Piscinibacter gummiphilus: one gene and its partner. The protein of the gene in region 2 interacts with the protein of the main gene of each other region in a pairwise test. Links are inferred from orthologs where the notes say so. Each region holds a gene or a part of one and is shown on either strand. Other genes may lie near its edges.

What was found.
Region 1: the proteins of A4W93_RS20625 (region 2) and lpdA interact in binary tests that used the Escherichia coli proteins (3 or more experiments, as listed by UniProt). The link is inferred for Piscinibacter gummiphilus from one-to-one orthologs.

Annotation. Positions count from the first base shown.
Region 1 is NZ_CP015118.1:2,297,775-2,312,421, reverse strand. Bases 4,432-7,296 are described here. They hold lpdA (dihydrolipoyl dehydrogenase), read right to left. Parts: upstream 6,812-7,296; coding sequence 5,051-6,811; downstream 4,432-5,050. Other genes in these bases: aceF (dihydrolipoyllysine-residue acetyltransferase), read right to left, coding at 6,837-7,296; msbA (lipid A export permease/ATP-binding protein MsbA), read left to right, coding at 4,432-4,988. Also shown: A4W93_RS10495 (EAL domain-containing protein), read right to left, coding at 1-279; A4W93_RS10490 (transglutaminase-like cysteine peptidase), read right to left, coding at 332-1,054; A4W93_RS10485 (TolC family outer membrane protein), read left to right, coding at 1,297-3,129; more of msbA, read left to right, coding at 3,228-4,431; more of aceF, read right to left, coding at 7,297-8,501; aceE (pyruvate dehydrogenase (acetyl-transferring), homodimeric type), read right to left, coding at 8,525-11,230; A4W93_RS10460 (PAS domain S-box protein), read left to right, coding at 11,411-13,945; A4W93_RS10455 (response regulator transcription factor), read left to right, coding at 13,957-14,574. UniProt on the Escherichia coli protein: Lipoamide dehydrogenase is a component of the glycine cleavage system as well as of the alpha-ketoacid dehydrogenase complexes.
Region 2 is NZ_CP015118.1:4,537,904-4,552,757, forward strand. Bases 9,685-12,756 are described here. They hold A4W93_RS20625 (UvrD-helicase domain-containing protein), read right to left. Parts: upstream 12,365-12,756; coding sequence 10,004-12,364; downstream 9,685-10,003. Other genes in these bases: A4W93_RS20620 (PhoX family protein), read right to left, coding at 9,685-9,840; A4W93_RS20630 (DUF6502 family protein), read left to right, coding at 12,463-12,756. Outside these bases: A4W93_RS20580 (alkaline phosphatase D family protein), read right to left, coding at 1-526; A4W93_RS20585 (DJ-1/PfpI family protein), read left to right, coding at 687-1,265; A4W93_RS20590 (ribbon-helix-helix domain-containing protein), read left to right, coding at 1,349-1,714; polA (DNA polymerase I), read right to left, coding at 1,716-4,520; A4W93_RS20600 (hypothetical protein), read left to right, coding at 4,567-4,869; A4W93_RS20605 (homoserine kinase), read left to right, coding at 4,869-5,831; A4W93_RS20610 (BPSS1780 family membrane protein), read left to right, coding at 5,856-6,668; A4W93_RS20615 (SDR family oxidoreductase), read left to right, coding at 6,673-7,431; more of A4W93_RS20620, read right to left, coding at 7,534-9,684; more of A4W93_RS20630, read left to right, coding at 12,757-13,299; A4W93_RS20635 (DUF4382 domain-containing protein), read left to right, coding at 13,296-14,495; A4W93_RS20640 (hybrid sensor histidine kinase/response regulator), read left to right, coding at 14,509-14,854. UniProt on the Escherichia coli protein: A helicase with DNA-dependent ATPase activity. Unwinds DNA duplexes with 3'-5' polarity. Translocates on single-stranded DNA with 3'-5' polarity. Initiates unwinding more efficiently from a nicked substrate than double-stranded DNA.

The DNA of each region.
Region 1 (14,647 bases), 2.2 Mb from region 2 along the record:
CTCGCGCACGAACTTCACCTTGCCGTCGGCACCGACCAGGCGCACGCGCCGGTAGAAGCCGGTGTCGAACTGGGCGGACATCATCAGGTCCATCAGCTCCTGGTCACCCTTCTGCTGCGACAGGGCGAGGGCCAGCGAGGTCGCGTTGTCCGAGTTCTTGAGCTGCAGCTGCGTCTCGAGGTAGTTGCGGCCCGACTCCACCGCCACCGTGACGCTGCCCAGGAAGGCGAGCAGCACGGTGCCGAACATCAGCAACCAGATTTGGCGTATCAGCGACATGCGCGCTCCCTGTCGATCATCGGTCCGTTCGTCCCGCTCGTTCGTACGTCGTTCATTGAAAACCTTCCGCCCGCGCCTTCGCAAGCACTTCCCGCCAGCGCGACAGCCGGGCCACGGGGTCGCCCGCCGTCTGGGTGCCCACACCCTGCCACAACCCATCGCCATTGAAACTGAAAACCGGCGCCAGGTCCGGACGGCGCGAGGCCGGGCGGATCTCGCCGATCAGGTTGTCGAGGATCAGCGGCTCGGCCTCCGGACTCGGATGGTAGGCCAGCACCATGTGGGCCTGGACCACGCCCTGGGCCCCGCCGATCTGGGCGCGGACGTACACGAGCCGCAGGCGGTTCACCGGCACGCCGAGGGCCAGCAGGGAAAAGTACTTGGCGATGGCGAAGTCCTCGCAGTCGCCCTGGCCCTGGTTCAGGGTCTCGATGGGGCTCGCCCAGTAGTCCACCTGTCCCCACACGGCCGCATCATCCCGGAACACGATGCGCCGGTTGAAGAACTGGTTCACGGCCTGCAGCCGGCCCGGCTCGTCCAGCGCCGCGGCGGCGGCCAGGGTCTGCTGCAGCGCCGTCACGCCGGCCACCGCGTTCGGCCCGGCCTTGCGCGCGGCCGCCGCCATGCGTTCCACGTCCCAGGCCCGCAACGCCACGGACGGCGCGAACAGCCCCGCGGCCAGCACCACCACGACCAGACGGCGGCACCACGCCGCGACGTTCCGCGCCAGGTGGCGCGCTCCGTCTTTCGCAAAGTGGGTTCGGGGAAGGTGCACGGGTGTTCCTGGGGGCAGTCCCCCTCGGGGTTGTCGTCCAAAGCGGCCCCTCGCTTGAGCATCATGAGGGCCCTGTGATAGAAAGTGCGCGCCAACCAAAGCGCCCGAGCGTGAATTCCTGCCGGGCAGACCTTCATCCGCGGGGAACATGGCCGGACGGCCGATCACTAAACTCGACCTCGTCCCTACAGCGAGGCTTGCATTCGTGCACCGGGGACAACGCCATTGACTCTAGGATCGAGATGTACCAAAGAAAAACGGCCCTGCTTTCCGCCCTCACCCTGGCATTCGCCGGCACCGCGCTCGCGCAGGCCGACGACCAGGCTGCCCTGAAGGCCGCCGTCCAGAAGGCGATCAATGCCAACCCCGAGGTCACTGCCCGCTTCAACGCCTACCGCGCCTCCGCCGACGCCGTCGACATCGCCCGCGCCGGCTACTACCCCCGCCTCGACCTGAGCGCGAGCGGTGGCCGCGACCGCGACCGCATCGACAACCGCAACCCCGAGACCCAGTCGATCAACCGGGCCGGCGCCTCGCTGACGCTGTCGCAGCTGCTGTGGGACGGCCTCGCCACGAAAAACGACGTGGGCCGCCTGGGCCACGAACGCCTCGCCCGCTACTTCGAGGTGGTGGACATCACCGAGCAGACCGCCCTCGAGGCCGCCCGCGCGTACTACGACGTGCTGCGCTTCCGCAAGCTCGTGCAGCTGGCCGAAGAGAACTTCGTCCAGCACCAGACCGCCTACAACCAGATCCAGTCGCGCTTCAAGGCCGGTGTCGGCCGCGGCGTGGACCTGGAACAGGCCGCCGCCCGCGTGGCGCTCGCCGAGTCCAACCTGAACACCGAGATCTCGAACCTGTACGACGTGTCGTCGCGCTACCAGCGCCTCGTGGGCGAGGTGCCGCCGGCCGCACTGCCGCTGCCCGCCGAGACGTTCAAGAACGGCCTGCCCGGCAACGCGAACGATGCCGCCAACGAGGCCATCCGCCGCAGCCCGGCCATCAGCGCCAGCATCGAGAACCTGCGCTCGGCCGAGCAGCTGGTGTCGGTGCGCGAGAGCGCGTTCCAGCCCCGCGTCGAGGCCCGCCTGCGCTCCGGCGCCGGCAAGAACTTCGACGGCGTGGCGAACCAGCGCAACGACTCCACCGCCGAGGTCGTGCTGAACTGGAACCTCTTCAACGGCGGCGCCGACCGCGCCCGCGTGCGCCAGCAGACCAACCTCGTGAGCCAGGCCACCGACCTGCGCGACAAGGCTTGCCGCGACGTGCGCCAGACCGTGGCCATCGCCTACAACGACACGCGCAAGCTCGTCGACCAGCTCGTCTACCTCGACCGCAACACGCTCGCCATCACCAAGGCGCGCGACGCGTACCACCAGCAGTTCAACATCGGGCAGCGCAGCCTGCTCGACCTGCTGAACTCGGAGAACGAGGTCTACACCGCCCAGCGCTCGTACGTGAACGCCGAGTACGACCTGAGCATCGCCTACCTGCGCACGCACGCCGCCACGAACCAGCTGATCGGCCGCCTGGGCGTGGGCCGCGACGCCGCCCCGCCGGCCCCGGACGACGCCGAAGGCTGGAACGCCGGCAACGACGCCCCGGGCCGCTGCCCGGCCGAGGCCGTGGCCACGATGACGATGGACTCGACCGCGCTGCGCCAGCGCGCCGCCGCAGCCACTCCGCCCTCGCCCGTGCTGCCGGCGGCGTCCGCGCCCACCGGCACCACGGCCACCGCCGCCACCGCGGTGCCGCTGCAGCGCGTGACCGAGTGGGCCGCCGCCTGGCAGGCCCGCGACATCAACGCCTACCTCGCGTTCTATGCGCCCACGTTCATGCCGGAAGGCAGCTCGATCGACCGCTGGCGCGCCCAGCGGCGCGCGGTGCTGGCCCGTCCGGGCGAGATCGCGGTGCTGATCGCCAACCCCGTGGCCACGGCCATCGACGCCACCACGGTCGAGACCCGCTTCCGCCAGACGTTCCGCTCGAACCAGCTCACCGACATCACCGACAAGGTGCTGACGTGGCGCCTGATCGATGGGAAGTGGCTGATCCTGCGGGAATCGGGCCGCTGACCCCCGGCGGCGCGGCATCGCCACCACGATCCGCGCCGCATCGGCCCCAAGACCGGTTAGATTCGCGTTCTCTGCACGAAGTCCACACGCGAACGCCGATGTCCACCTTGTCTCAGCGCCTTGCCGCGCTGAAACCCTATTTCCGAGGCACCCTGTGGGCCGTGGCCCTGGGCGGCCTCGGCGCCGCGATCTCCGCGGCCTGCGAGAGCGCCCTCGCCTGGCTGATGGTGCCGCTGGTCGACGGCGGCCTCAAGAAGCCGCCGATCCCCTGGCTGCCCGACCTGATGCCGCCCCCGTACTGGGCCATTCCCATCCTGCTGATCGTCATCTTCCTGGTGCGGGGCATCGCCGGGTTCATCGTCGACTACTCGCTCGCCTGGACCGCCAACCGCGGTGCCCTGGCCCTGCGGCGTCGCCTGTTCGAGCGCGTGCTCCAGTCCGACGGTGCGCTGTTCGGCGAGCGCACGGGCAGCAGCCTCACGAACACCGTGGTCTACGAGGCGATCAACGGGATCGCCCAGTTGGTGAGCGCCCTCCAGACCCTCCTGAAGGATTCGTTCACAGTCGTCGCGCTGCTCATCACGCTGCTGCTGCTGAACTGGCAGCTCACCGCCGTCATCCTCGCACTGGCACCGGTGCTCGCCATCACCATGCGCTACTTCAGCCGGCGCATGCGGCGCATCACGCTGTCCTCGCAGACCGCGGTGGACCGGCTGGGCTACGTGGTCGAGGAAAACGTGCTTGCGTGGCGCGTGGTGCGGCTGCACGGCGTCCAGCGGCCGCAGGCCGAGCGGTTCGAGACCGAAAGCCGTTCGCTCTTCCGCCTGATGCTCAAGTCGACCGCGGCGTCGGCCACGGTGACGCCGCTGATCCAGCTGTTCACCGCCATGGCGCTCGCCATCATCATCGCGGTGGCGCTGTGGCAGAACAGCCAGACCGGCGGCAGCATGGGCACCTTCGTCGCCTTCATCACCACGGCCATCGGCATCGCCACGCCCATCCGCCGGCTCACCGACGTGTCGAGCGCCGTCACGCGCGGCCTGGCCGCACTGGAACGCGGGCAGGATCTGATCCACACAAGCCAGGCCGAGTCGGGTGGCACCCATGCGGTGGACCGCACCGCCGGCCACCTGACCTTCCGCGGCGTCGGCGTCCGCTACGGCGCAGCGGATGCACCGGCCGCCCTCACCGACATCGACCTCGACGTGCCCCAAGGCAGCACCGTGGCCCTCGTGGGGCCGTCCGGCGCGGGCAAGACCACGCTCATCAACCTGCTGCCCCGTTTCATCGAACCGTCCACCGGCACGATCTCGCTCGACGGCGTGCCGCTCAAGGACTGGAGCCTCGCCTCGCTGCGCTCGCAGATCGCGCTCGTGAGCCAGGACGTGGTGCTGCTCAACGGCACGGTCCGGGACAACGTCTGCCTGAGCAGCGAGACCCCCGATCCGGCGCGCGTGCGCGCCGCGCTGCAGGCGAGCAACCTCCTCGAGCTGGTCGACGGCCTGCCGGAGGGGCTGGACACCCTGGTGGGCCACAACGGCACGAAGCTGTCGGGCGGCCAGCGCCAGCGCCTCGCGATCGCCCGCGCGATCTACAAGGACGCGCCCATCATCATCCTCGACGAGGCCACGTCGGCCCTCGATTCGGAGTCGGAACGCCTGATCCAGCAGGCGATGGACAACCTGATGCGCGACCGCACCAGCATCGTCATCGCGCACCGGCTGTCCACCATCGCCAACGCCGACAAGGTGGTGGTGCTGGAGGCGGGCCGGGTCGTCGAACAAGGCACGCAGGCCGAGTTGCTCCAGAAGAACGGGCTCTTCGCCAAGCTGCACGGCATCCAGTTCGGCACCCGCTGAAAGCGGAAACAAAAAGGCCCGCACCTCACGGCGCGGGCCTTTGGTCCGATCACACGATCAGATCAGCGCTTGACCGGCGGCAGGTCCGTGCACTCGCCCTCGGCCGCTTCCGCGGCGAGGCCCACGCTCTCGCCGAGCGTCGGGTGCGGGTGGATCGTCTTGCCGATGTCCACCGCGTCGGCGCCCATCTCGATGGCCAGCGCCACTTCCGAGATCAGGTCCCCGGCATGCGTGCCGACGATGCCGCCGCCGATGATGCGGTGCGTTTCCTCGTCGAAGATCAGCTTCGTGAAGCCCTCGTCGCGCGTGTTCGCGATGGCGCGGCCCGACGCGTTCCAGGGCAGCACGCCCTTCTTGATCTTCAGGCCCTTGGCCTTCGCCTCGTCCTCCGTCACGCCCACCCACGCCACCTCGGGGTCGGTGTAGGCGACGCTCGGGATCACGCGGGCGTCGAACTCGGCCTTGTGGCCGGCCGCGACTTCCGCCGCCACGTGGCCTTCGTGCACCGCCTTGTGGGCGAGCATGGGCTGGCCCACGATGTCGCCGATGGCGAAGATGTGCGGCACGTTGGTGCGCATCTGCTTGTCGACCGTGATGAAGCCGCGGTCGCCCACGGCCACGCCGGCCTTCTCGGCACCGATGCGCTTGCCGTTGGGCACGCGGCCCACGGCCTGCAGCACGAGGTCGTACAGCTGAGGCTCCTTCGGAGCGCCCTCGCCTTCGAACGTGACCTTGATGCCGTCCTTCGTGGCCTCGGCCCCGACGGTCTTCGTCTTCAGCATGATGTTGTCGAAGCGCGGCGCGTTCATCTTCTGCCACACCTTGACCATGTCGCGGTCGGCACCCAGCATCAGCTGGTCCATCATCTCGACCACGTCGAGGCGCGCGCCGAGGCTGCTGTACACCGTGCCCATCTCGAGGCCGATGATGCCGCCGCCGATCACCAGCATGCGCTTGGGCAGCTGGCGCAGCTGCAGCGCGCCGGTGGACGTCACCACGCGCGGGTCGTCCTTCGGCAGGAACGGCAGCTTCACGGCCTCGGAGCCCGCCGCGATGATGGCGTTCTTGAACTTGACGACCTTCTTGCCGTCGGCCGTGGTCACCGCGAGGTGGTACGGGTCGGCGAACTCGCCGTCGCCCTGGATCACCGTGACCTTGCGCATCTTCGCCATCGCGTTCAGGCCGTTGGTGAGCTTGCCCACCACCTTCTCCTTGTGCGTGCGCAGCTTGTCGAGGTCCACCTTCGGGGCCTCGAACGCCACGCCCAGCGCGTCGAAGTGCTTGGCCTCGTCCATCACGGCGGCCACGTGCAGCAGCGCCTTGGACGGGATGCAGCCCACGTTCAGGCACACGCCGCCGAGCGTCTTGTAGCGCTCGACGAGCACCACCTTCTGCCCGAGGTCGGCGGCGCGGAACGCGGCGGAGTAGCCGCCGGGGCCGGCGCCCAGCACCAGCACGTCGCACTCGACATCGGCGGTGCCGCCGAACGACGAGGCCGCGACGGGCGCTGCCGCGGGGGCCGGTGCAGGGGCGGCTGCGGCCGGCGCGGGAGCCGGCGCAGGCGCAGGCGCCGGGGCGGCCGCACCGCTGGCTTCGAGCGTCAGGATCAGCGACCCTTCGCTGACCTTGTCGCCGAGCTTGACCTTCAGCTCCTTGACCACGCCCGCGTGTGTCGCGGGGATCTCCATCGAGGCCTTGTCGCTCTCGACAGTGATCAGCGATTGCTCGGCCTTGATGGTGTCACCGGGCTTGACCAGCAGCTCGATGACGGCCACGTCCTTGGAGTCGCCGATGTCCGGCACCTTGATGTCGATGAGCGACATGGTTCTCTTTCCGTGAAGGTGGGGCTTAGAGCAGCACGCGGCGGAAGTCGCCGAGGATCTGCGCGAGGTACGCGTTGAAGCGGGCCGCCGAAGCGCCGTCGATCACGCGGTGGTCCCAGCTCAGGCTGAGCGGCAGCATCAGGCGCGGCTGGAAGGCCTTGCCGTCCCACACCGGCTCGGTCGTCGAGCGGCACACGCCGAGGATTGCCACTTCCGGGGCGTTGATGATCGGCGTGAAGTAGCGGCCACCGATGCCGCCGAGCGACGAGATCGAGATGCAGCCGCCGCTCATGTCGGCCGGGGTCAGCTTGCCGTCGCGGGCCTTCGCGGCCAGGGCGTTCATCTCCTGGGAGATCTGGATCACGCCCTTCTTGTCGGCGTCCTTGAGCACCGGCACCACGAGGCCGTTCGGCGTGTCCGCCGCGAAGCCGATGTGGTAGTACTGCTTCAGCACGATCTGCTCGCCGTCGAGCGAGGCGTTGAAGTCGGGGAACTTCTTCAGCGCGGCGACCATGGCCTTGATCAGGAACGCGAGCATCGTGACCTTCACGCCCGACTTCTCGTTCTCCTTGTTCAGCTGGACGCGGAAGGCTTCGAGTTCGGTGATGTCCGCATCGTCGTGGTTCGTCACGTGCGGGATCACGACCCAGTTGCGGTGCAGGTTCGCGCCCGAGATCTTCTTGATGCGCGACAGGTCCTTGCGCTCGACCGGGCCGAACTTCGTGAAGTCGACCTGCGGCCAGGGCAGCAGCCCCGGGAACGCGCCACCGCCGGCGGCGGCCGCGGCGGCGGGCGCCTTCCCCTGGGCCTGCGTGCGCACGCTGCCGTCCATCACGCCCTTGACGAAGTTCTGCACGTCGGCGTGGGTGATGCGGCCCTTCAGGCCCGAGCCACGCACTTCCGCCAGCGGAACGCCCAGTTCACGGGCGAGCTTGCGGATGCTGGGCGACGCGTGCGGCAGGCGGCCGGTGGCCGGCGGCGGTTCGGCGGCGGGCAGCGCGGCCGTGGGCACGACACGTTCGACCACCGGGGTCGACGGGGTTTCCGGTGCGGCGGCCGGCACCGAGGCGGCGGCAGGCGCCGGCGCCGCGGCAGCCGCAGCGGGGGCACCACCGGCCACTTCCAGCGTGGCCAGCACCGAGCCCTGGCTGACCTTGTCGCCGAGCTTGATCTTGAGTTCCTTGACCACCCCGGCGTGCGACGACGGGATCTCCATCGAGGCCTTGTCGCTCTCGACGGTGATCACGCTCTGCTCGGCCTTCAGCGTGTCGCCCACCTTGATGAACACCTCGATCACCGAGACGTCCTTGCTGTCACCGATGTCCGGCACCACCAGCTCGATGGTGCGGCTGCCACCGGCGGCGGCGGGGGCCGGTGCGGGTGCGGCGGCTTGAGCGGGTGCGGGCGCCGGAGCGGCTGCGGCGGGTGCCGGAGCCGGGGCGGCGGCACCACCTGCCGCTTCCAGCACCAGCACGATCGAGCCCTCGGCGACCTTGTCGCCGATCTTCACGCGCAGTTCCTTGATCACGCCGGCGGTGCTCGACGGGATCTCCATCGACGCCTTGTCGCTCTCCACGGTCACCAGCGACTGGTCCACCTTGATGGTGTCCCCCGCCTTGACCAGCAGCTCGATGACTTCGACTTCCTTGAAGTCCCCAATGTCGGGAACCTTGACTTCGACCAATGCCATGTCGTTTCTCCGGGTCTTCTTGTTCAGGCGTACAGCGGATTGATCTTGTCGGCCTTGATGTCGTACTTCTTGATCGCCTCGGCCACCTTCGCGGCGGGCACCGTGCCCTCCTCGGACAGGGCCTTGAGCGCCGCGACCACGATGTAGTGGCGGTTGACCTCGAAGTGCTCACGCAGCTTGCTGCGGAAGTCGCTGCGGCCGAAGCCGTCGGTGCCGAGGACCTTGAACGTGCGGCCCTTCGGCAGGAACGCGCGGATCTGGTCGGCGTACGACTTCATGTAGTCGGTGGACGCGATCACCGGGCCGGCATGCGGCTCGAGCTGCTGCGCGACGAACGGCACGCGCGGCGTGTCGGTGGGGTGCAGCAGGTTCCAGCGTTCGCAGTCCTGGCCGTCGCGGGCCAGTTCGTTGAAACTCGGGCAGCTCCACACGTTGGCGGCCACGCCCCATTCCTTCTCGAGCATCTCCTTGGCGGCGATGGATTCGCGCAGGATGGTGCCGCTGCCGAGCAGGTTCACGCGCGGCGTCTTCTTCGCGCCGGCCTGCAGCAGGTACATGCCCTTGATGATCTGCTCTTCGGTGCCGGCGGTCAGGCCCGGCATCGCGTAGTTCTCGTTGAGCAGCGTCAGGTAGAAGAACACGTTCTCCTGCTTCTCCACCATGCGCTTCAGGCCATGGTGCAGGATCACGCCCACTTCGTGCGCGAAGGTCGGGTCGTAGCTGATGCAGTTCGGGATCGTGCCGGCGAGGATGTGGCTGTGGCCGTCCTCGTGCTGCAGGCCTTCGCCGTTCAGCGTGGTGCGGCCCGACGTGCCGCCCAGCAGGAAGCCGCGCGCCTGCATGTCGCCCGCGGCCCAGGCCAGGTCGCCGATGCGCTGGAACCCGAACATCGAGTAGTAGACGTAGAACGGGATCATCACGCGGTTGTTCGTCGCGTACGACGTGGCCGCGGCGATCCAGCTGCTCATGCCGCCGGCCTCGTTGATGCCTTCCTGCAGGATCTGGCCGGCCTTGTCCTCGCGGTAGTACATCACCTGGTCCTTGTCGACCGGGGTGTAGAGCTGGCCCTGCGGGTTGTAGATGCCGATCTGGCGGAAGAGGCCTTCCATGCCGAACGTGCGGGCTTCGTCGACCAGGATGGGCACCGTGCGGGGGCCGAGGTCCTTGTCGCGCAGCAGCTGCGTCAGGAAGCGCACGTAGGCCTGGGTCGTCGAGATCTCGCGGCCTTCGGCGGTGGGCTCGAGCGTGGCCTTGAACGTGTCCAGCGCGGGGATGGTGAACGACTCGTCGGCCTTCGGGCGGCGCTGCGGCAGGTAGCCGCCGAGGGCCTTGCGGCGCTCGTGCAGGTAGCGCATCTCGGGCGTGTCGTCGGCCGGCTTGTAGAACGGCACCTCGGCGATCTTGTCGTCGGGGATGGGGATGTTGAAGCGGTCGCGGAAGATCTTCACGTCCTCGTCGACCATCTTCTTGGTCTGGTGGGCCGTGTTCTTGCCTTCGCCGATCTTGCCCATGCCGAAGCCCTTGACGGTCTTGATCAGCAGGACGGTGGGCTGGCCCTTGTGGTTCACGGCGCGGTGGTACGCGGCGTACACCTTCTGCGGGTCATGGCCGCCGCGGTTCAGGCGCCAGATGTCGTCGTCGCTCATCTTCGCGACCATCTCGAGCAGCTTGGGGTGGCGGCCGAAGAAGTTCTTGCGGACGAAGGCGCCGTCGTTGGCCTTGAAGGCCTGGTAGTCGCCGTCGAGCGTGTCCATCATGACCTTGCGCAGCAGCTCGTCCTTGTCGCGGGCGAGCAGCGGGTCCCAGTAGCTGCCCCACAGCAGCTTGATGACGTTCCAGCCGGAACCGCGGAACTCGCCTTCGAGTTCCTGGATGATCTTGCCGTTGCCGCGCACCGGGCCGTCGAGGCGCTGCAGGTTGCAGTTGACGACGAAGATCAGGTTGTCGAGCTTCTCGCGCGCGGCCAGGCCGATGGCGCCGAGCGATTCGGGTTCGTCCATCTCGCCGTCGCCGCAGAACACCCAGACCTTGCGCTTGGAGGTGTCGGCGATGCCGCGGGCGTGCAGGTACTTCAGGAAGCGGGCCTGGTAGATGGCCATCAGGGGGCCGAGGCCCATCGACACCGTCGGGAACTGCCAGAACTCGGGCATCAGCTTCGGGTGCGGGTAGCTCGAGATGCCCTTGCCGTCGACTTCCTGGCGGAAGTTGTTGAGCTGCTCTTCCGTGATGCGGCCTTCCATGAAGGCGCGGGCGTAGATGCCGGGGGAGCTGTGGCCCTGGATGTAGAGCAGGTCGCCGCCGTGGTCTTCGGTGGCGCCGTGCCAGAAGTGGTTGAAGCCGGCGCCGAACATCGTGGCCAGCGAGGCGAACGACGAGATGTGCCCGCCGAGGTCGCCGCCGTCGGCCGGGTGCAGGCGGTTCGCGCGCACCACCATGGCCATCGCGTTCCAGCGCATGTAGGCGCGCAGGCGCTCTTCCATCTCGAGGTTGCCGGGGCAACGCTCTTCCTGGTCGGCGGGGATGGTGTTCACGTACGCCGTGGTCGCGGAGAACGGCATGTCGATGCCGACCTGGCGGGCGTGGTCGATGAGCTGTTCGAGCAGGAAGTGCGCACGGTCGCCCCCTTCGGTCTCGATCAGGGCCGACAACGCATCCAGCCACTCACGGGTTTCCTGCGAGTCGGCGTCGTTCGCCGAGGCGCCAAGGAAGGATTCAGGCAGGGCCGACATCACGATCTCCTCTAATCACGGTTCAAGGTGGCGCGGAGTGTCGCACAAGGCGAAAGAATTCCCAAATTGTGCAAAACCGTTTCTTATCGTGAAATTCACCAGTGGAACCAAGGGTTCCCTCCGTATCGCAATGCGGAGTGGCGAACCGTTCGACCACCCCGCAGCCTCGATAATCGACGGATGCAGCCCGTGAAAGTACCGCCCGCTCCACCCACTCCCGGCAGTGACCTCGCCAAGCGCCTGTTCGGCACCTGGTGGCGCCGCCAGTCGCCGTCCCGCCAGGATCGTTACGCCACCCTCGGGCCGCTCGTCTCCGTGCTGCTGTTCCTTGCCGCGATCATCTCGGCGTTCTGGTACCTCCGCAATGAGGAATTGGAGAGAGAGCAGGAATCCGTCAAACGGGATACCGAGATCGCCCAACAACAGGTGCGCCTGCGCCTGATCGAAAGCCAGGAGCAGTTGATCCGGATGGCGCGCGACATCGCCACGCGCGCCATCAAGCCCGACGGGTTCGTGCAGCCGGCGGCCGGCTTCGCACGCGAGCGCCCCGAGATCACCCACCTGATGTGGGTCGATGCCGACCTGCGGCGCCAGGCGAGCTACTCCAGCGCCAACATGCACATGCAGGTCGAGAGCAGCCCCGAGGAACTCGACCGCTCGCTGCCCATGCCCCACCGCGAGGGCGTGCCCGAGCGCACCTTCGAGGCCACGCAGCAGCTGCGCTACCCCACGTACTCGATCCCGTACCTGAACGGCTTCGGCCACTGGGTGTTCCAGCTGCAGGTGCCGCTGATCGACAACAACCGCTTCGCCGGCACGCTGATCGCCGAGTACTCGGTCGAGGCGCTGGTGCGCTACTTCATCCCGGCCGACGTCTCGAACCGCCACGTGGTCACGGTGATCGACTCGCAGGACAAGGTGCTCTCGAGCACCGTGATGCTGATGCCCGGCCAGATCGCCCGGCCCGCGTCCATCGTCCACGACGTGCCGCTCGCCCCGGCCGGCAACGGCCTGAAGCTGCGGGTGCAGGGCTACCGCACCTCCATCGGCCTCATCAGCAACACCCTCTTCTGGATGGTGGCGGCACTGAGCACCCTCACCGTCTGGATGCTGCTGGGCACTTGGCGGCACATGCGCCGCCGGCTGCAGATGCAGAACACCCTGGTCAGCGAGACGAACTTCCGCCGCGCGATGGAAAACTCGATGCTGACCGGCATGCGGGCCATGGACATGGAAGGCCGCATCACCTACGTGAACCCCGCCTTCTGCGCGATGACGGGCTTCAACGAGCAGGACCTGATCGGCCACCTGCCGCCCTTCCCCCACTGGCCGCCCGACCGCTACGACGAGAACAACCGCCTGCTGCAGCAGGAGCTGCAGGGCCGCAGCCCGGCCGGCGGCATCGAGGTCAAGGCGATGCGCAAGGACGGCAGCCTGTTCGACGCCCGCATGTACGTGTCCCCGCTGATCGACCCGAAGGGCGTGCAGACGGGCTGGATGACCTCGATGACCAACATCACCGAGGCCAAGCGCGTGCGCGACCAGCTGTCGGCGTCCCACGAACGGTTCACCACGGTGCTGGAGGGGCTCGACGCGGCCGTGTCCGTGCTGTCCGTGCAGCAGGGCGAGCTGCTGTTCGCGAACCGCTCGTACCGCCTCTGGTTCGGCGCCGAGGCCCGCGGCCACGCGGCGCTGGCCGGCGGCGAGTCGGCGCCCGCGCTGCTGGGCGACTTCGGCGACTCGGTCGACAGCTTCGGCGGCCTGCCCACCCAGGAGCTGACCGAGGCCGGCTCGGACCCGCGCGAGGTGTACGTCGAGTCGCTCCAGAAATGGTTCGACGTGCGCGCGCGCTACCTGCAGTGGACCGACGGGCGCCTGGCCCAGATGCTGATCGCCACCGACATCACCAGCCGCCGCAACGCCGAGACCCAGGCCCAGCAGCAGGCCGAGAAGGCCCAGGTGACCAGCCGCCTCGTGACCATGGGCGAGATGGCCTCGTCCGTGGCGCACGAGCTGAACCAGCCGCTCACGGCCATCACGAACTACTGCAACGGCATGGTCTCGCGCGTGAAGGCCGACGCCATCGAGAAGCCCGACCTGATCACCGCGCTCGAGAAGACCGCGAAGCAGGCCGAGCGCGCGGCGCAGATCATCCGCCGCATCCGCGCGTTCGTGAAACGCAGCGAGCCGCGCCGCGAACCCTCGCTGGCGGCCAACATCGTCGAGGAGTCGGTGGACCTGGCCGGCATCGAACTGCGCCGCCGCAACGTCGCGCTGCACATCTACGTGGCCCAGCGCCTGCCGGTGCTGATGGTGGACCCGATCCTGATCGAGCAGGTGCTGCTGAACCTGCTGAAGAATGCCGCGGAGGCCATCGACTCGGCCGGATTGCCCTTGCCGCGCCGCAACATCGAGCTGCGCGTGATCCCCCGGCACACGCCGGACGAGGGTGGCGTGATCGAATTCACGGTGACCGACTCCGGGCCCGGCCTGAAGGAGGAAGTCATCGGCAGACTGTACGAGGCGTTCTTCTCGACCAAGGTCGAGGGGCTCGGAATCGGCCTCAGCCTGTGCCGCTCGATCATCGAGAGCCACCGGGGCCGGATCCGTGCAGAGAACTTATACAATGGCGCGACCGTGGTGGGCTGTCGTTTCAGCTTCACGCTGCCTGTCGAAACCGCCAAATCCACCGGCCTTGAAACGGCCCTGACCTGAGTCCCTCATCCATGAGCTTGATTCCCAAAAAAGGCACCGTGTACGTGGTCGACGACGACGAAGCCGTGCGCGATTCGCTGCAATGGCTCCTCGAAGGCAAGGACTACCGCGTCAAGTGCTTCGACTCCTCCGAAGCCTTCCTGTCCCGCTTCGACCCGCGCGAGGTCGCGTGCCTCATCGCCGACATCCGCATGGACGGCATGAGCGGCCTGGAACTCCAGGACCGGCTGCTCGAACGCAAGTCCCCGCTGCCGGTCGTGTTCATCACCGGCCACGGCGACGTGCCCATGGCCGTCACCACGATGAAGAAGGGCGCGATGGACTTCATCGAGAAGCCCTTCAAGGAAGAGCAGTTGCTCAACCTCGTCGAGCGCATGCTCGACCAGGCCCGCAGCGCCTTCTCGCACCACCAGGAAGCCGCCAGCCGCGACGCGCTGCTGTCGCGCCTGACCACGCGCGAATCCCAGGTGCTCGAGCGCATCGTCGCCGGCCGCCTGAACAAGCAGATCGCCGACGACCTGGGCATCAGCATCAAGACGGTGGAGGCGCACCGCGCCAACATCATGGAGAAGCTCAACGCCAACACGGTCGCAGATCTCCTGAAGATCGCGCTCGGAGCCAAGGCCTGACCCGACCCCGCCTTCAAAGGGCCGCTTCGCAGCGGCCCTTTTTGCTTTCAGAATCGACATCGACGAGAGGAAC
Region 2 (14,854 bases):
GGTTGATGCCCCAGCCCTGGCCGGCCGTGTCGCCGCCCCACACGAAACGCACGTCGCGGGCGCGCGGGCGGTGGCGGCCGTTCGTGTCGTCGCCCTGCAGCGGGGCCACGGTGAAGCGGCCGGTGACCGGCGCGCTGAGCGAGCGGGCGCTGTCGAGGCCCTGGAAGGTCACGCGCACGAACACCTCGCGGCCTTCTGGCAGGTTGGCGAGGTCCTGCCGGGCGATGAAGTCGGCGCCCTCGAGGGCGTGCGGGCCCGTGATGCGGCGGGCGTTCGTGAACCGCTCGTCGAACGCGACGTCGACCAGCATGCGGGCGGGCCGGTCGGCGCGCGACCACACCATGACCGAGCCGCCGAGCGGGTCGCCGAGCTGCAGGCCCTGCGCGGCCACCGGGCGTTCCGCGTCGGACGCGATCACGGCGGGCGCCTGCTGGGCCGCGGCCCAGGACGGCAGCAGCAGGCCGGTGGCGGCCTGCAGGACGGTGCGGCGGGTGGGCGAGGCGTTGTCGTCTTCGCGGAAGGACATGGCGGGCTCCGGCGTGAGGGGTGGATGGGAGGCCCCATGCTCCGAGGCCCCCATGACGTCCGGATGAACAACAGCCGGCTGTTACCCATGCCGTCCGTGCCGTTTCCAGAATGGGGCCCTGCCGCCGCATGGTGCGGGGGCACGAGACAGGAGAGATTCGATGGGCAAGAAGATCCTGATGCTGGCCGGTGACTACGCCGAGGACTACGAGACCATGGTGCCGTTCCAGGCGCTGCTGGCCGTGGGACACACGGTGCACGCGGTGTGTCCCGACAAGAAGGCCGGCGATTTCGTCCACACGGCGATCCACGATTTCGAGGGCGCGCAGACCTACTCCGAGAAGCCGGGCCACCGCTTCGTGCTGAACGCCACCTTCGCCGACGTGAAGGCCGAGGACTACGACGCGCTGGTGATCCCGGGCGGCCGCGCGCCCGAGTACCTGCGCATGAACAAGGCCGTGCTGGCCATCGTCCAGCACTTCTCGCGCGCTGACAAGCCCATCGCCGCCGTGTGCCATGGCGCCCAGCTGCTGGCCGCCGCGGGCACCATCCGCGGCAAGAAGGTCTCGGCCTACCCGGCCTGCGCGGCCGAGGTGGAACTGGCCGGCGCGACCTACGCCGACATCCCGGTGGACCAGGCCGTGACCGACGGCAAGCTCGTCACCGCCCCGGCATGGCCGGCCCATCCCGCGTGGATCGGCCAGTTCCTCGCGGTGCTCGGCACCACCATCACGCACTGATCGATCGACAGGGGAATTCCCCCAATCGCGGCACGGGCTCCGGAAGGTCCAAGATGTCGTCTTGGCCGAACCCGGAGTCTTCCATGTGCGAGATCTTCATCAGCGCGAGCCCCGAGAGCTACGAGTCGCGCACCCGCTCCGTGCGGCTGCACGGCGTGGTCACCAGCCTGCGCCTCGAGAACCTCTACTGGGACGTGCTGGGCGAGATCGGCGAGCGCGACGGCATGACCGTCACGCAGCTGCTGGAGCGCCTGTACGACGAACTGGCGTCGTCGCGCGGCGAAGCGGTGGGCAACTTCGCGTCGTTCCTGCGGGTGAGTGCGCTGCGGTACATGGCGCTGCAGGCGCACCAGCGCATTCCCACGGACGTGAACGTGCCCATCCGGTCGCTGGATGCGCGCGAGGTGCTGGCCGACTGGCAGGACGTCCGCGAATCCGCGGCCGCCTGACTCAGTGCGCCTTGTCCCAGTTGGGGCCGACTCCCACCTCGGCCAGCAACGGCACCTTCAGTGACGCCACGCCGGCCATCAGGCGTGGCACCTCCGCCTTCGCCCAGTCGAGTTCGGCGTCGGGCACCACCAGCACCAGTTCGTCGTGCACCTGCATCACCATGCGGGTGGCCCGGCCCTGCTGGTCCAGTTCGCCCTGCACCGCGATCATCGCGAGCTTGATCAGGTCGGCCGCCGTGCCCTGCATCGGCGCGTTGATGGCCGCGCGTTCGGCTCCCGAGCGGCGCGGGCCGTTCGGGCTGTTGATCTCGGGCAGCCACAGGCGGCGGCCGAACACGGTCTCGACGTAGCCGCGTTCCTTGGCGGCGGCACGGGTCTCGTCCATGTAGCGCTTCACGCCGGGGTAGCGCGCGAAGTAGCGGTCGATGTACGCGGTGGCCGCGGCCCGCTCGATGCCGAGGTTGCTCGCGAGGCCGAAGGCGCTCATGCCGTAGATCAGGCCGAAGTTGATGACCTTCGCGTAGCGGCGCTGTTCGCTCGTGACCTCGGCGGGCGCTGCGCCGAAGATCTCGCCGGCGGTGGCGCGGTGGACGTCCATGCCCTCGGCGAAGGCACGCAGCAGGTTCGTGTCGTCGCTGATGTGCGCCATGATGCGCAGTTCGATCTGCGAGTAGTCGGCGCTCAGGATCGAGTGGCCCGCCGGGGCGATGAACGCCTCGCGCACGCGCCGGCCCTCGGCCGTGCGGATCGGGATGTTCTGCAGGTTCGGGTCGTTGCTGGAGAGCCGCCCCGTCACCGCCACGGCCTGCGCGTAGTTCGTGTGCACGCGGCCGGTGTCGGGGTTGACCATCAGCGGCAGCTTGTCGGTGTACGTGCCCTTGAGCTTGGCGAGGCTGCGGTGCTCCAGCAGCTTGGCCGGCAGCGGGTAGTCCTCGGCGAGCTTCTCCAGCACCTCCTCGTCGGTGCTGGGCGCGCCGCTCATGGTCTTCTTGATGACCGGCAGGCCCAGCTTGTTGAAGAGGATCTCGCCGATCTGCTTCGGCGAGCCCATGTTGAACGGCTGGCCCGCGAGTTCGTGCGCCTCCTGTTCCAGCTGCATCATGCGTTCGCCGAGCTGCTGGCTCTGCTGGGCCAGCACGGCGGGATCGATCAGCACGCCGTTGCGCTCGATGCGCTGCAGCACGCCCGACACGGGCATCTCGATGGACTCGTAGACGTAGCGCAGTTGCGGCTCGGCCTCCAGGCGCGGCCACAGCGTCTGGTGCACCTGCAGCGTCATCTCGCTGTCCTCGCCCGAGTACAGCGTGGCGCGTTCGACGTCCACCTGCGAGAACGGGATCTGCTTCGCGCCCTTGCCACACACGTCCTCGTAGCTCAGGCCCGCGCGGCCGAGGTGGCGCGACGCGAGGCTCTCGAGGCTGTGCGGCTTGTGCGCCTCGAGCACGTAGCTCTGCAGCATGGTGTCGTGCCGGAAGCCCTTCGCGGTGATGCCGTGGTTCGCGAACACCTGCACGTCGTACTTGATGTTCTGGCCCACCTTGACGTTGGACTCGTCCTCCAGCCACGGCTTCAGGCGCGCGATCACCTCGTCGAACGGCAGCTGTTCGGGTGCGCCGGCGTAGTCGTGGCGCAGCGGCACGTAGGCGGCCACGCCCGGTTCGGTGGCGAACGACACGCCCACGATGCGCGCGCGCATCGGGTCGAGCGAGTCCGTCTCGGTGTCCACGGCCGAGATGGGGGCGGCGCGCAGGCGCTCGATCCAGCCGTCGAGCACGCCGAAGTCGATCACGGTCTCGTAGCGCTTCTCGAGCGCGGGACCCTCGGGCACCGGCGGGTCGGCGAACAGGTCGCCGGTGGCCGGCTGCCCTGCCCCGCCATTCACGGCCACGCTGCCGCGCGCCATCGAGGCCTCGAGGCTCTTGAGCAGGGTCTTGAAGCCATAGCGCTTGTAGAACTCGAGCAGGCCTTCCTGGTTCACCGGGCCGAGGGCCAGGGACTGGAAGTCGGGCCAGTCGGGCACGTGGCCGCTCAGGTCGCAGTCGTTGACGATGGTGATCAGGCGGCGGCCCTGCGGCAGCCAGTCGAGCGCGCGGCGCAGGTTCTCGCCCGCCACGCCCTTCATCGTGGCCGCGGCGGCCATCACGCCCTCGAGCGAGCCGTGTTCGGCGATCCACTTGGCCGCGGTCTTCGGGCCCACCTTGTCGACGCCGGGCACGTTGTCGACCGCGTCGCCGATCAGCGTGAGGTAGTCGATGATGCGCTCGGGCGGCACACCGAACTTCGCGGCCACGCCGGCGATGTCGAGCGACTCGTTGCTCATCGTGTTGATCAGGCTGACCCGGTCGTTGACGAGCTGGGCCATGTCCTTGTCGCCCGTGGAGATCAGCACGTTCAGGTTCTGCTTCGCCGCCACGCACGACAGCGTGCCGATGGCGTCGTCGGCCTCGATGCCCGGCACCGACAGCACGGGCCAGCCGAGCAGCCGCACCACCTCGTGGATGGGCTCGATCTGCTTGGCCAGGTCTTCCGGCATGGGCGGGCGGTTCGCCTTGTACTGGTCGTACCAGGTGTTGCGGAAGGTGTCGCCCTTGGCATCGAAGATGCAGGCGCCCAGGCGCGCCGGGTACTGCTCGCGCAGCAGCCGCATCATGCCCACCATGCCGTGCAGCGCCCCGGTGGGGAAGCCGTCGGGGCCGCGGAGGTCGGGCAGCGCGTGGTACGCGCGGTACAGGTAGCTGGAGCCGTCCACGAGCAGCAGCAAACCGGGATCGTCGGCGGGGGTCGGGGCTTGGTTTTCGGCGTTCATCGGGCGATTGTCGGGGATGCCGGGCGAGCCTGCCTACAATGGAGGGATGAAGCGCCCCGCCCTCCTCCTGATCACCCTGACGGTGCTGGCCGCCGGCGGCGCCCGCGCGGCCGACGCGCCCGCGCCGGCCCCGGCCGAACCGCCCCAGAAACCCGAGCCGGTGGTGGAGTACACCATCATCGAGGACGACGGCGCGCGCATCGACGAGCTGAAGGTGCGGGGCGAGGCCCAGGCGGTCTCGGTGCGCCCGAAGGGCCCCCTCAAGAGCCCGTACGAAATCGTGATGTCCAAGCGGGGCAGTTCGGGTGGAGCGGTCGGCCAGCGCGTCTGGCACGTGCTGTCGTTCTGATGGCCGTCTTCACCGAAGTCGGCTTCGACGCCGCCGCCTCGCTCGCCGACCACCTCGGCATCGGTCCGCTGACCGAGCTCAAGGGCATCGCCTCGGGCATCGAGAACACCAACTACTTCGCCGACACCGCGAAGGGCCGGTACGTGCTCACGCTGTTCGAGCGCCTGACCGCCGAGCAGCTGCCGTTCTACCTGCACCTGATGAAACACCTCGCGGTCAAGGGCATCCCGGTGCCCGAACCGCAGGCCGACGCCAGCGGCGAGATCCTCCACGCGCTGTGCGGCAAGCCGGCGTCCGTGGTCAACCGCCTGGTGGGCGGCCACCAGCTCGCCCCCGACGTGATCCACTGCGAACAGGTGGGCATGATGCTCGCCCGCATGCACCTGGCCGGCGGCGACTACCCCCGCCACCAGCCCAACTTGCGCGGCCTGGACTGGTGGACCGAGACGGTGCCCGTCGTGCTGCCGCACCTGACGCCCGAGCAGGCCGAGCTGATCTCCTCCGAACTCGCGTTCCAGCAGCACCTGGCCGGCACGCCCGCCTACGCGTCGCTGCCGCGCGGCCCGGTGCACGCCGACCTGTTCCGTGACAACGTCATGTTCGACGGCCACCGGCTCACCGGCTTCTTCGACTTCTACTTCGCCGGCATCGACACCTTCCTGTTCGACATCGCGGTGTGCCTGAACGACTGGTGCATCGACCTCGACACGGGACGGATGGAAACCGAGCGCGCCGCCGCATTCGTTGCCGCCTACCACCGCGAACGGGAACTCTCGGGCAGCGAACGGCGTCTGATGCCCGCGCTGCTGCGGGCCGGCGCGCTGCGGTTCTGGATCTCCCGCCTCTGGGACTTCCACCTGCCGCGCGACGCGTCCATGCTCAAGCCGCACGACCCCACCCACTTCGAACGGGTGCTCCGCCAGCGGATCGACGATCCCTGGCACCCCGGCCTGACCACCTGATCGTTTCCTGATCGTTCCCTTCCCATGCCCGTCGAGATGAAGCTGCAGCACGTCCCCGCCTCCCGCGGGGCGATGTGGGTGCGCCAGGGGTTCCGCGCGTTCGCGCTGCGGCCGCTGGCGTTCATGGCCCTGTTGTTCACCTACACGTTCGCCAGCCTGCTGCTGTTCCAGCTGCCGTGGATCGGGCTCGTCGCCCTCGCCTGCCCGCCGCTGCTCGCGCTCGTCTTCATGATCGGCACCCAGCTCGCGCTGAACGGCCGCATCCCCACGCCCGCACTCTTCGCCGCGCCGTTCCGCGTGAGCCGCGCCCAGAGCTTCGCGCTGGCCAAGCTCGGGGTGCTGTTCCTGCTGCTGTCGGTCGGTGTGGTGCTCCTCGGCCACTGGGCCGACGGTGGCAGCCTGGTCCGTGCGATGGGGCTGATGTCCCGCCAGGACAATCCCGCCGCGCAGAAGGAGCTGGCCGAGCTGTTCGTCTCGCCCCAGCTGCAGTTCGGCGTGCTGCTGCGCTTCGGCCTGATCGCGTTCCTGATGCTGCTGTTCGCGCACGCGTCGGCCCTCGTGCACTGGGGCGCCCACGGCACGGCCAAGTCCCTGTTCTTCAGCACGGTCGCCGTGTGGCGCAACAAGGCGGCCTTCGTCGTGTACGCCGCCACCGGTTTCCTCGTGCAGATGGGGTTCTCGATGCTCACGTCGGTGCTGTTCGCGATCGCCCCGCAGATCGCGAGCCTCGTCATGCTGGTCACGAGCGTCGTGCTCGCCACCGTGTTCTGCACCTCGCTGTTCTTCACCTTCGTCGACAGTTTCGAAGCGTCCATCACCCCGCCTGCGGAGTCCTGACCCCATGAGCACCCCGAGCAAGATCGCCCTCGTCACCGGCGCCGGCACCGGCATCGGCCGCGCCACCAGCCTTGCGCTGCTGCGCGCGGGTTACGCCGTGGCCCTCGCCGGCCGCCGCGCCGAACCGCTGCAGGCCGTCGTCGCCGAGGCGGGTGAACTGGGGGTCCATGCGCTCGCGGTGCCCACCGACGTGGGCGACCCCGACTCGGTCAAGGCGCTGTTCGCAGCCATCGACGCGCGCTTCGGCCGCCTCGACCTGCTCTTCAACAACGCCGGCTCCGGAGCGCCCGCCGTGCCCCTCGACGAACTGCCGTTCGAGACGTGGAAGAAGGTCGTGGACGTGAACCTCACCGGCCCCTTCCTGTGCACGCAGGAAGCCTTCCGCATCATGAAGCGCCAGACGCCGCAGGGCGGGCGCATCATCAACAACGGCTCGATCTCGGCGCATGCGCCGCGGCCGTTCACGGCACCGTACACGTCGACCAAACACGCGATCACGGGCCTCACGAAGGCCACCTCGCTCGACGGCCGCGCCTGGAACATCGCCTGCGGCCAGATCGACATCGGCAACGCCGCCACCGAGATGACCGAACGCATGACCCGCGGCATCCTGCAGGCCAACGGCCAGACGGTGGTCGAGCCGCGCATGGACGTCCAGCACGTGGCCGACGCCATCGTGCACATGGCCGCGCTGCCGCTCGAATCGAACGTGCAGTTCATGACGATCATGGCGACGAAGATGCCGTACATCGGGCGCGGTTGATCGCTGCGCCCGTGCCCAGGGTCCCGGCCTTCGCCGGGACGACCCCGAAGTGAAACGGCCCGCAGGCTTGCGCCTGCGGGCCGTTGTCACGTCAGGAGACGATCAGCTGCCGATGCGGCCGCCGTCGTTCTTCGTGATCGCGATCGTGGCCGAACGCGGACGCGACGTGGCGTTGCCCGCCGTGGCCTGGTAGCCGGCGTTGCCCGGCCAGTGGCTCTTGTACTTCGACGGATCGCCGATGTCGGCCGGCGACAGGCCTTCGCCCGGGTGCTGGATGTTCGCGAACAGCGTCTTGCCGTCCGGCGTTTCCGTGCAGCCGGTGAGTTCGCACTCGACCGGGCCCACGAGGAAGCGCTTCAGCGTCGTGGCGGTAGGCTGCTTGCCGACGAACGTGTCGACCGTGCGCAGCGTGGTGACACCGGTCTTGTCCTTGTAGGTGAGCGTCGTCTTCGCACCGTCGCCGACCACACCCGGAACGCCGACCAGCATCATGCAGTTCGTCGCGTCGGTGTAGGCGCCATCGTCGGTCTGGATCCAGCACAGGCCGGTGTTCTGGCTGAACCAGAGGCCGTCCGGGCTCGAGAAGTCGTTGTCATCGGTCAACGCCGAGATGTTGATCGTCGACAGCTGCGGCTTCTCCGCCACCGTTTCCGGCGTGGCCTGCGCGCCGAACAGATAAACGTCCCACTTGAACGTGAGCGCGGCCGCCTCGCCACCCGTCTCGGCCATGCGGATGATGTGGCCGTTGACGTTGCCGCCCTGGTTCGCGCCGTTCTTCAGGTCATCGTATGCGCGCGGGTTGGCGGCATCGACTTCCTGCGCGGCACCCACCGTGATCGAACGGTTCGAGTTGTTCGTCAGCGTGTAGTAGATCTCGCCCGTGGTCGGGTGCACCGCGCACCACTCCGGACGGTCCATCTTGGTCGCACCGACGGCGTCCGCGGCGAGGCGAGCGTTGACGAGCACGTCGGCCTGGTCGGCGAAAGCGTACGTCGCGTAGCCCGAGATGGCGGCGTTCGCGATGTTCAGTTCGATCCAGGTGCCCGTGCCGTCGGCAGCGAACTTGGCGACGTACAGCTTGCCCGTGTCCAGGTACGCGTCACCGGTGGTGATGCGGTTGGTGGGGTTCGCGTCGGCGGCGTTCCAGGTCTTCGTCGAGACGAACTTGTAGATGTACTCGCCACGCGAGTCGTCGCCCATGTAGACGGCCAGCGGCTTGCTGGCCACGACCTTGCCGAAGGCGGCGCTCTCGTGGGCGAAACGACCGAGGCCCGTGCGCTTCTTGACGGCCACGGCCTTGTCGAACACGTCCATCTCGACGATGTAGCCGAAGCCGTTCAGCTCGTTGCGGTAGTCGTCGGTGCCGTCGGTGCTGGCGCCGGTCTTTCCGATGAAGAAGCGGGCGGCGCGGTCGTCCGTCGCGGCGTCACCGGTGGCGGGCACGGTTTCCCAGCCGTGGCGGCTCGAGGCCGTCTGGTTCACGCCGTAGCGGTTCAGCGAGGCCACGCTCTTGTCGTTGCCGCGGATCGTGTTGTCGGTGGTGTGGCCGGCGCGGCTGCGGGTGAAGTAGCCCGCCCAGTTTTCTTCGCCGGTCAGGAACGTGCCCCAGGGGGTGCGGCCGGTGCCGCAGTTGTTGATGGTGCCGCGGATCTTGGTGCCGTCGACCGAGTACTTCGTCTTCACCAGCGCGTTGCCGCGGACGGGACCGGACAGCTGAAGTTCCGTGAAGGGCGTGACGCGGCGGTTCAGCGCGCCGGCCTGCACGTAGGCCCACTGGCCGTTCGTCTTCTTGACCTCGACGACCGACAGGCCGTGGATGTCGATTTCCTTGAGGGCTTCGCTGGCCGGACGCGGGTTCACCGTGCCGCCGTTGGCGTGCAGGTAGAACGAACGCACGTCGGCGTTGCTCGTGGCCTCGTGGTTCATCGCCAGCAGGCCGCGTTCGGAGTTGTTGGCGTCGGGCGCATTGCCGGTGGCGGCCAGGCCGAAGTACTCCATGCCGTCGTGGTGGTCGCCGGCGCGCTTGTCCATGTCGACGTCGGTGCCGTCGTTCTTGTACGCCGCGACACCCGCGACGATCGGGTCACCCAGCGCGTAGATCGGGGCGGCGGTGTAGCCGACCGGCACGGTGACCTTGTCGTCCCGGCTCTTCGCCACGGCCGCGAAGGCCAGCGAGGTGATGGCCGACGGCGCGGCGGGCACCGGGGTCACCGGCTCGTCGTCGTCGCTGCCGCAGGCGGTGAGGCCCCAGGTGCCGAGCACGGCCGTGGCGGCGGTGCCGACACCCCCGCGCAGCATCGAGCGGCGGCTCAGGCGGGCGTCGAGCACCGTCAGGAAGCTGTCGTTGCCGGAGGTGTTGAGGTCGATGTCGTCGTGGTCGACGGAGAGGTTTTGGACTTCGTTGTTCACTGCAGGGCTCTTTTGTGAAGAAAGATTTCGTACCGCTGCAGGTTAAAAAGCGACCGTGAAGAGTCCGTGACAGTCTCGAGACATTCCTGTCACATCGGTAGCCCGATCGCCCTCCGTCCACCGGCTCATCGCACGCCTCCCGGCGCGCGAACCGGCCCGTTCGTCAATCCACCGGCGTCAGCTTCGCGATGCTCAGCTGGAGCCACTTCATCCCGTGGCGGCCGAAGTTCACCTGGGCGCGGGCGTCCTCGCCCTGCCCTTCGATGGTGAGGATCACGCCCTCGCCGAACTTGTTGTGGAACACCGACTGGCCGGACTTCAGGCCCTGGGCCGTGGTGGTCTTCGGTCCGGCGCTGCTGGCGGTGTTGAGCGTGTTGGGCCGCGGTGCCTGCTGGCCGGCGCCCACGATGCCCGACAGGCCGGAGCCCTTCTGCCAGGCCGACTGGTATTCGCGCGCGAAACCCGAGCCGAAGCCCTGGTTGCGCGGCGTGAGCCAGCGCAGCGTGTTCTCGGGCAGCTCGTCGAAGAAGCGGCTCTTGACGTTGTAGCGGGTCTGGCCGTGCAGCATGCGCGTCTGGCTGAAGCTCAGGTACAGCCGCTTGCGCGCGCGCGTGATGGCCACGTACATCAGCCGGCGCTCCTCCTCGATGCCGTTGATGTCGGCCACGCTCTTCTCGTTCGGGAACAGCCCTTCCTCGAGGCCGGTGATGAACACCGCGTCGAACTCGAGGCCCTTGGCCGCGTGCACGGTCATCAGCTGGATGGCGTCCTGCCCGGCCTGTGCCTGGTTGTCGCCGGCCTCGAGCGAGGCGTGCGTGAGGAAGGCCGCGAGGGGCGACATGATCTCGCCGGTCTCGGCGTCGGGCGTGAGGTCCACGGCGGCCACGGCCACCGGGAGGCCCTCGGCCAACGCGCCGGCGTGTTCGTCCACCGGCAGGGCCACGGCGTCCTTGCCGAAGCCTTCCTGCGTGACGAAGGCCTCCGCGGCGTTGACCAGTTCCTCCAGGTTCTCGAGGCGGTCCTTGCCGTCCTTGTCCGTCGTGTAGAACGTGACGAGGCCCGAGTGGTGCAGCATGTGCTCGATGATCTCGCGCAGCGTGAGGCCGCGCGTGCCCTCGCGCATCGCGTCGATCAGGGCCACGAAGCCCTGCAGGTTCGAGCCGCTCTTGCCGGCCACCGCGCCCACGCTCTGGCTCAGGCTGCGGCCGCTGGTGCGGGCGGCGTCCTGCAGCTGCTCGACGCTGCGCGCACCGATGCCGCGTGCGGGGAAGTTCACCACGCGCAGGAAGCTGGTGTCGTCGTTCGGGTTCTCGATCAGGCGCAGGTAGCTCAGCGCGTGCTTCACCTCGGCGCGTTCGAAGAAGCGCAGGCCGCCGTACACCTTGTACGGCACGCCGGCATTGAACAGCGCGCTTTCCATCACGCGGCTCTGCGCGTTGCTGCGGTACAGCAGCGCGATGTCGCTGCGGTTCACGCCGTCCCGGTGCAGCTGTTTCGCCTCGTCGACGAACCACTGGGCCTCGGCGAAGTCGCTCGTGGCCTCGAACACCCGCACCGGTTCGCCGGGGCCGGCCTCGGTGCTGAGGTTCTTGCCGAGGCGCTTGGAGTTGTGGGCGATCAGTTCGTTGGCCGCGTCGAGGATGTTGCCGAACGAGCGGTAGTTGCGCTCGAGCTTGATGACCTGCTGCACCTTGAACTCGCGTTCGAAGTCGGTCATGTTGCCCACCTGGGCGCCCCGGAACGCGTAGATGCTCTGGTCGTCGTCACCCACCGCGAACACCGCGGTGTGGGGGCCGGCGAACATCTTCAGCCACGCGTACTGAAGCTTGTTGGTGTCCTGGAACTCGTCGACGAGGATGTGGCGGAAGCGGTGCTGGTAGTGGTCGCGCAGCGCGGCGTTGTCGCGCAGGATCTCGTACGTGCGCAGCATCAGCTCGGCGAAGTCGACCACGCCCTCGCGCTGGCACTGGTCTTCATAGGCCTGGTACACCTCGGCGAGCACGCGGCTCTGCGCGTCGTGCACCTCGATGTCGCCCGGGCGCAGGCCCTCTTCCTTGGCGCCGGCGATGGCCCAGGTGATCTGCTTGGGGACGTACCGTTCCTCGTCGAGGTTCATCGCCTTGATCACCCGCTTCACGGCCGACAGCTGGTCGGCCGAGTCGAGGATCTGGAAGCCCTGCGGCAGCCCGGCGAGTTTCCAGTGCGCCCGCAGGAAGCGGTTGCACAGGCCGTGGAACGTGCCGATCCACATGCCCCGCACGGGCATCGGCAGCATCGCGCCCAAGCGGGTGAGCATTTCCTTCGCGGCCTTGTTCGTGAAGGTCACCGCCATCACGCCGCCGGGCGACAGCTGGCCGGTCTGGATGAGCCACGCGATGCGGGTGGTCAGCACCCGGGTCTTGCCCGACCCCGCCCCGGCCAGGATCAGCGCGGGACGCGCCGGGAGCGTGACGGCCGCGAGCTGTTCCGGATTCAGGTTGTGCAGCAGCGGGGACGTCGGATCGGAGGAAACAGGGGAATGCATTCCCGCATTCTATTGAGCCGCGGCTGGCCCGAACGAGGGAGCCAGATCCGTTCCTTTTTGGCTGGACACTCGCCGTTTTTGGGATTATTTTCCCAATTGTGTCCGAAACGCCCACCCTGCCCCGCGCCCTCGAACAGGCGCTGACCCGCCTGTTGCGTCCGCTGTGCCGGCTGATGCTGCGGCACGGCATGTCCTTCGGCGCCTTCCAGGCGGTGGCCAAGCGGACGTACGTCGACGTGGCCATGACCGAGTTCGCCCTGCCCGGCAAGAAGCCGTCGATCTCCCGGGTGTCGATCCTGTCGGGCCTCACCCGCAAGGAGGTGCAGCGGCTGCTCGCCGAACCCGCCGAGGCCGATGCCGTCGGCGCCGAGCGCTACAACCGCGCCTCGCGGGTGCTGACCGGCTGGGTGCGCGACAGCGACTACAACGACCCCCAGGGCCAGCCCCGGGCGTTGCCCGTGGAGGGCGATGCCAGCTTCGCCACGCTGGTGCGCCGCCACAGCGGCGACATGCCGGCGCGGGCGGTGCTCGACGAACTGATGCGGGTGGGCGCGGTGCGCCGCCTCGACGACGCGCGCGTGGCGCTGGTCGCCCGCGCCTACGTGCCGCAGGCGAGCGTCACCGACAAGCTGCACATCCTCGGCACCGATGTGGCCGACCTGATCGGCACCATCGACCACAACCTCGTCCACGGCGCGGCACAACCCCGCTTCCAGCGCAAGGTGCTGTACCACGCCATCCCGGCCGAGGCCGCCCCTGCGTTCCACGCCCTGGCGGCCGCCGAATCGCAGGCCCTGCTGCTGCGCCTCGACCGCTGGCTGGCCGCGCACGACACCGCCTCCCCCACCGATGCGCGCGTGCGCATCGGCCTGGGCATCCATGCCGTCGAGGAGGCCGTGCCGGCCGGCCTCGCGACCGAAAGCCACGCCCCATGAGCCTCCGCGATTTCACACCGGCCGCGCTGGCCGCCTCCCTGCTGCTCACCGCCTGCGGTGGCGGAGGGAACACGGGAGGCGGAGGCGGCATCGGCGGCACGGGCGGCACCATGCGCCTGTCGATCACCGACGCCCCGGCCTGCGGCTACGACACACTGCACGTGACGATCGAGCGCGTGCGCGTCCACCAGAGCGCAAGCGCCGCTGACGGCGACGCCGGCTGGTCCGAGATCGTGCTGTCGCCCGCCCGCCGCATCGACCTGCTCACGCTCACCAACGGCACGCTTGCGGACCTCGGCGAAGTCACGCTGCCCGCAGGGCGCTACACGCAGGTCCGGCTCGTGCTCGCCGACAACGCCGCGGCGGGTGTTCCCGCCAACGCGGTGCGGCCCACCGGCAGCCCCGAGACGGCGCTCACCACGCCGTCGGCCCAGCAGCCGGGCGGCCTCAAGCTCGCCGCGGGCATCGACGTGACCGAGGGCCAGGTGGCGGAAGCGGTGCTCGATTTCGACGCCTGCAAGTCGATCGTGCGCCGGGGCACCGCGGGCCAGTACAACCTGAAGCCGGTCATCTCCGTCATCCCCGTGCGCGCGGGCGGCGGCGACCGCCTGATCTCCAGCCAGCGGGTCACCGGCTACCTCGATCCGTCGATCGCCGCCGGCGCCTCGGTGTCGATGCAGCTCGACGGCGTGCCCGTGAAGGCCACGGTGCCCGACCCCGCCGGCCGCTTCGTGCTGTACCCGGTGCCCGTGGGCACGTACGACCTCGTGGTGACGGCGCCCGGCCGCGCGGTCGCCGTGGTGTCGGGTGTGCCCGTCTCCGCTTCGTCCGAGACACGCCTCAACGACGCCTCGCACCCGGTGCTGCCACCGACGAGCTCGCCCCGCGCCGTCACGGGCCGCGTCCAACCGCCCACGGCCACGGTGCGGGCCTTGCAGACGGTGCCCGGCGGCCCCGCGGTCGAAGTAGCCTGGGGTCCGGTCGACGCGGGCTCGGGCGACTTCGATCTCTCGGTGCCCGTCGGCCTGCCCGTGCGCGCGGTCTACGCCCGCCCGCCGGCGATGCTCGACTTCGCCGTCAACCTCGCCGGCACGCCGTCGGCCCGCATCGACGCCCGTTCCGACGGCGCACGCCAGACGCTCGACATCGACCCCACGGCCACCACGGTGCCGCCGGCCAACTTCAGCTTCCCCTGAACGGCGGCCTCGCGTGAAACATCCCTGGATCCACGACCACCCCGCGCTGGCGCGCCCGGTGCCGGACGCCGCGGCCGGCATCGAGGTCGTCGAGATCGTGCACCCCGAGCGCTTCTGCTTCGGCGCCGAGACGCGAAGCCCGGCCTCCCCCGCGCAGGCCCGCATCCTGATCCTGGACACGCTGGCCCACCTCGCCGCGATCACGGCGTCCATGCTCACCGACCTCGGGTACGAGGCCCGCTGGTGCATCGACAGCCGCGACGTCATCGAACACCTCGACCGCGACGCGGCCTGCGACCTCCTGGTCGCCCCGGCCTTGAACCCGACGCTGGACGCCGGCCTCGCGCTGGCCCGCGCGG